3 regions of the Peribacillus sp. NPDC101481 genome follow, and region 1 is predicted to be linked to each of the others. Evidence: riboswitches for the same ligand, from Rfam matches in the RefSeq annotation. Region 1 holds a riboswitch; each other region holds the start of a gene.

Region 1 (2,271 bases):
TTGGTTGCGTACGGCTTTCTATTGCTATTCAATTCATTGATGATTCCCTGTGAAGTGGTAATCCCGATTCCGTGGCCATAAAAGAGGTTATTCCCTAATAATATGGCATTTTCACCTTGCCATTCAGGAGTTGACTCGTCGTGATCAGGGTTTATGAAGTAAACGCAATCGCCTGGTAAATAATCCCTTCCTTGATGAATATTAAGAGCCATATTCTCCGGAGGGCGCCAGTCATATAAAAAAAGGTTTGAAAAAAGGTAATCGAAATTCCTAGGGCCGATCAAATCCAAAATCGCCTTTAAAAAAGTGACGACTATTGCCGTCCCGCATTCGAAAGCATAAAGCCTTCCATTCATGAAAATGTCCAGAAGTGCAGCATGAGGGAGTATCCCTGGCTGAAGGGTGAAGGTGCCACCCTTTGAAAGGTGCCAATATTGTTTATTGGATTGCGATTCCTCAAGTGTTGAAAATTCTACCTCACTTTTATTCAATGAAATCGCTGCCTCAATGACATGGCGCCGCAGCTGTATATCGAAATTAAACTCTCCAAAATTCCGGTATTCAAAAACGTTAGTATCTTCATCCAGCAATTGGAGAATTTCAAGCGACTTAGCAGATGCTATTCCTGGTTGGATGTGACTGACATCTAACCATCTGTGATTAATCTTTATCATGATCATATCCACCTTTTGCTTATTAAATTAACGGTTTATAAAACCAGTAAACATAAATGTCTACAGATAATGTTCATTATATGAATGCCTGCAAAGAAATGACTATTTAGAAATTGTCAGCCACTGCTGCAGTCAAGAATGATTGGAATGAAAAGAGGCAGAATTACATTGATTTCAATGATTTTCGTTCCAAAAGATGTTTTGCTAGATATCCTTAAGAGTAAGGAATACCTTTCCAATTAGTGATAAGAAGCAAATTAGTATTCCCTTTTCCCTATGAATTGATATAATGAGAGAGAAAAGTTCATATGTGCGAGAAATGTAGGGGGGCCAGTACTGCTGGCTGAGATTGCATCCTTTAGATGCTGACTCTTTGAACCTGATCTGGGTGATGCCAGCGGAGGGAACATATTATTACTGACTTTCTGTTTTGTATGTTAACGTCCGAATTCATCTTCGGGCGTTTTTTGCTTTTTATCCAGTATTTGAATAGACCCTGGAGCCCCATTATGGTTCCGGCATATGGATCTTATATGATGTGTAGGAGGATAATAACTTGAATAAATTCTTACCACTGTTAACTTCGTTGTTCCTTTTGGCTGGATGTGGTGCAGGCGGAACTAATGAAAAAGAAGAAGCATCTAAAAATGAAGAATTAAAAAAGGTATCGGTCGTGCTCGATTGGACACCGAATACAAACCATACAGGATTGTATGTTGCCAAGGAAAAAGGTTACTTTAAAGAGCAAGGTCTTGATGTGGAAATTATCATGCCAGGTGAAGCTGGAGCGGATAAGCTTGTCGCTTCAGGAAAATCTGAATTTGGCGTGAGCTACCAGGAGGGCATAACACAGGCCCGCGTGCAGGGCGTGCCAATTGTTTCGGTTGCTGCAGTCATCCAGCATAATACCTCTGGATTCGCTTCCCCTGAGGCAAAGAACATTAAAACTCCCAAGGATTTTGAAGGGAAAACGTATGGTGGCTGGGGTTCTCCGGTTGAAAAGGCCATTATTGATTCACTCATGAAAAAAGAAAATGCGGATGTAAATAAAGTGGATATAGTCAATACAGGAGACATGGATTTTTTCACTTCGGTTAAAAGGGATATAGATTTTGCCTGGATTTATTATGGATGGACAGGCATTGAGGCTGAGTTGCGAAATGAAAAGCTTAATATGGTTTACTTAACCGAATACTCTGATAAGCTTGATTACTATACGCCTGTTTTGACTACAAATGAAAAGATGATAAAAGAAGATCCCGAAACTGTTAAAGCATTCGTTCATGCAGCATCAAAAGGGTACCAGTTTGCGATTAAGAATCCTGCTGATGCAGCAGACATGTTAATTAAGTCTGCGCCGGATCTTGATGCAAAACTAGTTAAGAAAAGCCAGGAGTGGCTTGCAGCCAAGTATCAGGATGATGCTCCGCGTTGGGGTGAACAAAAACTGGAAATCTGGAAGAATTACAGTGATTGGATGACTGAAAACAAGCTTCTTGAAGGTGATTTCGATCCTGAAAAGGCATTTACCAATGAATTTTTACCAAAATAGGAGGAAATACGATGGCCAATTCATTAATTAGTATACAAATTATTC
Region 2 (2,271 bases), 580 kb from region 1:
CATTTGAGGGGCTATGGGGAAATTTTCAGGATGATCATGATGAATTCAGGAAGATGGCCGGGATTGCACCGGCTTATCGGAAAGAAGCGTGGACGAGAGGGTTATTGGCATTAGGGATCGATGACCCGGAATTTGGACTTGAACTGGCAGAACGTTTCCCTGCGGAGAGACGCAAAAAGCCATTTATCTATGAAGAAACATTCCGTGTTCTGGATGAATTAAAAGGGAAGTATAAGTTGCTATTGCTTACGAACGGATCTCCTGAGCTGCAAAATACCAAACTTGAAATTACGCCTGAACTGGTTCCTTATTTCGACCAAATCGTGATTTCAGGCGCATTTGGAAGAGGTAAACCGGATGCCTCCATTTTTGAGCATGCTTTGGGGATCATGGAGCTTGATAAGGATGAAGTATTGATGGTCGGCGATAATTTAATGACGGATATCCTTGGAGCATCACGGGTAGGCATAAAGTCGGTTTGGATAAATCGCCATGATAAGGAACGGAATGAAGTGATTCCAACCTATGAAATCAAGCATTTAGAGGAGCTTTACCCTATCCTTGAGAGCCTTGGAAATTAATTAACGGCTCTTCTTCAAATAATAAATTTTGATAGTTGTAATGAAAATATTAGGTCTTTCAAATTATTTACAGAATGAAAAGGGTGAGATATAGTTACCCTGTAATCAATTAAATTATTCAGACTAGGGGTGTCCAATAAAAGTTGGGCTGAGAGAGAAGCGCTTAAGCTTCTTAACCCTCAGGACCTGATCTGGTTCATACCAGCGTGGGGAAGTTAGAATCTACTAAACAATGACATTTCAATTGGTCATTTCTGTAGCCATACTAACGTTAGCCAGGTCTTAAATATGAGATCTGGCTTTTTCGTGCGAAATGGATTGGATTTTGTCCTTTTTAAATGAACTTAAAAAGGAGAAATGAAATCATGATGAGTAATTCAGTAAATGACATGAACGTTTCAATTATGTCCAGTTTTGCCGGGAGTAAAAAAGTGTATGTTGAGGGATCTAGACCCGATATTAGGGTGCCCATGCGTGAAATTAAGCTAAGTCCGACTACAGGTTCTTTCGGCGAAGAGGAGAATCCGCCTTTACGAGTATATGACACAAGCGGCTTTTATACGGATTCAGAATATCCCATTGATATTCATAAAGGTCTTGCCCCGATTAGACGCAGCTGGGTTCTGGAAAGGGAAGATGTTGAAGAGTATGAAGGGCGTGAAATAAAGCCCGAAGATAACGGGTATAAAAAAGAGTCACAAACGAAAGCAGAAATTTTTCCGGGATTGAAAAGAAAACCATTGCGTGCAGCGAAAGGGCAAAACGTAACCCAGCTCCATTATGCCCGAAAAGGTATCATAACTCCTGAGATGGAATTCATCTCGATCAGGGAAAATGTAGCCCCTGATTTTGTAAGAGATGAGGTAGCTAGCGGGAGGGCGATCATTCCGGCAAATATTAACCATCCTGAAAGTGAGCCCATGATCATTGGACGTAATTTTCATGTGAAAATAAATGCGAATATTGGAAATTCCGCTGTTAGTTCATCGATTGAAGCAGAAGTGGAGAAAATGACTTGGGCTACACGTTGGGGTGCAGACAACATAATGGATCTTTCCACCGGTAAGAATATTCACACGACCCGGGAATGGATTATCAGGAATTCTCCTGTGCCAGTTGGGACGGTTCCGATATATCAAGCATTGGAAAAAGTGAATGGAGTCGCGGAAGATTTAAATTGGGAAGTTTTCCGGGATACATTAATCGAGCAGGCTGAGCAAGGTGTGGATTACTTCACGATACACGCCGGAGTGCTTTTGCGATACATTCCCATGACAGCAAAGCGAGTTACGGGAATCGTTTCCCGGGGGGGCTCCATCATGGCACAATGGTGCTTGGCCCACCACCAAGAAAGTTTTCTCTATACTCACTTTGAAGAGATTTGTGAAATCATGAAGGCGTATGATGTCTCTTTCTCATTAGGTGACGGCCTCCGTCCTGGCTCCATTGCAGATGCAAACGATGAGGCTCAATTTGCTGAATTGGAAACACTTGGGGAACTGACGAAGATTGCTTGGAAGCACGATGTTCAAGTCATGGTGGAGGGACCCGGTCACGTACCGATGCATTTGATTAAAGAAAATATGGATAAGCAGCTGGAAGTCTGTCAAGAAGCACCATTCTATACCCTGGGACCATTGACAACGGATATAGCTCCTGGATACGATCATATCACTTCTGCGATTGGTGC
Region 3 (2,271 bases), on a different contig from region 1:
GAAAGCTTGTGTCACAGCATAAGCAGGCCCCAATAGAACGGCCGTGAGGACATTTGCCAGATGCTGAATAGGAAAGACCTTTGCAAATCCTGCAGGGATGAAAATAAATGAACTGGTCAGTGTCGTTATAGCCGTTATCATGGCAGTCAACGTCAGTTTCTTGATAGGATTCATCATCATGTCTGCGACCTACAGCGGCCAATCCTGCTCATTTTGAACCATATCCCAGAATAAATATTCATATCGGGAAGTAACCAAAAAGTGCTTTTCTAATCTAAGAAGTTCTTTTTCTGGCATGCCTTCCGTCAATTCTTCCAACAATGCGATCAGCCACTTGTGTGCTTCCCCGAATTCAGGTGATGAATAGGACCTTATCCAATCTGCGTAGCGATTGTTTTCCAATGCTGCTCCATTTTGTTCTTTTAATAGCAAACCGATTTCATAGTAATCCCAAGCGCAGGGCAGGAGACAGGCGATCAAGTCTGCCAATGTCCCATGCTGAGCTGCATTTAGCATGTAACCTGTATAGGCTAGAGTGGTGGGAGTAGGTTCTGTTTCTTCCAATTCCTTGGAACTGATCCCGAATTCGGAAGCATACTGCCGATGGATATCCATTTCCACTTGAAGGGTTTCATTTAAAATACTCGCAAACTTTGCCATGGTTTCGATGTTATGGGCTTTGATGACACCTAAAGCAAAGAGCTTGGAATAATCCATGAGATAGATATAGTCCTGCTTCATGTAATAGGCAAATTTCTTTTCAGGAAGCGTACCATTTCCAATTGCCTGGACAAAGGGATGTGAATGATTCCTTTTCCAAATCTCTTTTGCCCGTGCATGAAGTCTATCACTGAATGTTTCTGTTTTAATATTCTCCATTGTTCATCCTCCTTTAGAATGGTTCCCATAGATAATGAAAAACCCCGTTCCTGAATACGGAACGGGGTAGATGGATATAGTCTGTAAATGGACGATATCATCCACTTCCCTCCGCCGGTATGAGCCGGTTCAGGTTCAAAGGGTCCGGAAACTATTTCCATCTCAGTCTTAAAAAAGACTCCCCTAGTGGTGTGAATTGTATGTAATTACTGACATCATATCAGAAAGACAAGAAAATGCAACCCGTATTTGAAGAGGGAGCATGTAATGTCCAGGAAAAAAGGGAGAACCAGGTAATTGACTTTTGATAATTATTAGGGTAGAATCATTTCTACATCATTTATATATCGAATTCTTATCCAGAGAGGTGGAGGGACTTGGCCCAAAGAAACCTCGGCAGCGGACCCATTTTGGGAACTGTGCTAAATCCAACAAGCATATGCTTGGAAGATAAGAAGAGCCGTACGGACACAGTCAGCCTCTTCTTGAATTAGAAGGGGCTTTTATTTTTGGGAAATAACGTTTAGTGACATAATAGAAAAGGTATATATAATTTGGTGAAAATCAAACAAGTTGATAAAGTTAGCTAACTAGAAGCAGGCTCTAGGATGACTAGGAAAGGAGCCATTTACATGGCAGAATTATTTAAGAGGATTGAACAGAGGAAGGCAAAGCTCATTGAAGAGCTATTGGCCAATGGAGTATACAAAACCTCTGATGAAAGGCACCTTTATGATGCCCCATTAAAAGTGCTTGAAGATGAATATAAGATTGTTATAAATAGACCTAATAACGAGTCACCTTCTGAATGGATGACATAGTAAGCGATGGACTATATTTTGGGCTCTTGGATAAGGGATATGATGTAAGCATTCACAGTATACACTAGTGGATGCTTTTTTGCGTTTAATAGAAAATGACATAAAATATACATAATTAAAGAATAAAGTAGGTGTTTTGTCACATTTGACCTATAAAATAACACATTTTATTTCTGTAAAATAGTTGATTTTAACTAGTAGTTTAATTATGATGAAAGTGTAAAAAAATTGAATAAATGGGAGGTGGCATATAATGCCTTGCCGTAAAGTAACTATAGAAAGGGTAGAAGAAAAGAGACAGGAAATGATCAAATTGGCAGCAAGTTACGGCTTAACAAGTCTGCTTACTGTTCAGGCCAGTCAAGAATTGGATACGCTATTAAATGCGTTAGCAAGTAAAAGTGAGTCAGAATATTTTTCCCTCCAAAACGCATATCGGTATTTTTAAATTAGCCAATTCGACCTGTATTAATTTGAAAAAGCTACTGCTCAAGGCAATAGCTCTAAAAAATTATATTAAATATCGACACGTTTACCAAGAATGATCAAATCCCGCTCAATGCCATCCAGC

Evidence for each region. Region 1 has a riboswitch for thiamine pyrophosphate ahead of ACIROD_RS06845 (ABC transporter substrate-binding protein). Riboswitches for the same ligand answer to the same signal wherever they lie in the genome.
Region 2: it holds a riboswitch for thiamine pyrophosphate, as region 1 does, so the genes downstream of both, thiC (phosphomethylpyrimidine synthase ThiC) here and ACIROD_RS06845 (ABC transporter substrate-binding protein) in region 1, are expected to answer to the same signal.
Region 3: it holds a riboswitch for thiamine pyrophosphate, as region 1 does, so the genes downstream of both, tenA (thiaminase II) here and ACIROD_RS06845 (ABC transporter substrate-binding protein) in region 1, are expected to answer to the same signal.

Annotation. Positions count from the first base shown of each region.
Region 1 is NZ_JBIWNJ010000001.1:1,423,447-1,425,717, reverse strand. It holds gene ACIROD_RS06850 (protein-glutamine gamma-glutamyltransferase) at 1-674, opposite strand, end outside; TPP riboswitch at 988-1,097, shown strand; gene ACIROD_RS06845 (ABC transporter substrate-binding protein) at 1,231-2,226, shown strand; gene ACIROD_RS06840 (thiamine-binding protein) at 2,238-2,271, shown strand, end outside.
Region 2 is NZ_JBIWNJ010000001.1:2,004,041-2,006,311, reverse strand. It holds gene ACIROD_RS09685 (HAD family hydrolase) at 1-581, shown strand, start outside; TPP riboswitch at 697-811, shown strand; gene thiC (phosphomethylpyrimidine synthase ThiC) at 947-2,271, shown strand, end outside.
Region 3 is NZ_JBIWNJ010000002.1:729,182-731,452, forward strand. It holds gene thiW (energy coupling factor transporter S component ThiW) at 1-174, opposite strand, end outside; gene tenA (thiaminase II) at 190-879, opposite strand; TPP riboswitch at 969-1,074, opposite strand; SAM riboswitch class I at 1,232-1,336, shown strand; gene ACIROD_RS13555 (Fur-regulated basic protein FbpA) at 1,512-1,700, shown strand; gene ACIROD_RS13560 (Spo0E family sporulation regulatory protein-aspartic acid phosphatase) at 1,954-2,148, shown strand; gene ACIROD_RS13565 (GNAT family N-acetyltransferase) at 2,217-2,271, opposite strand, start outside.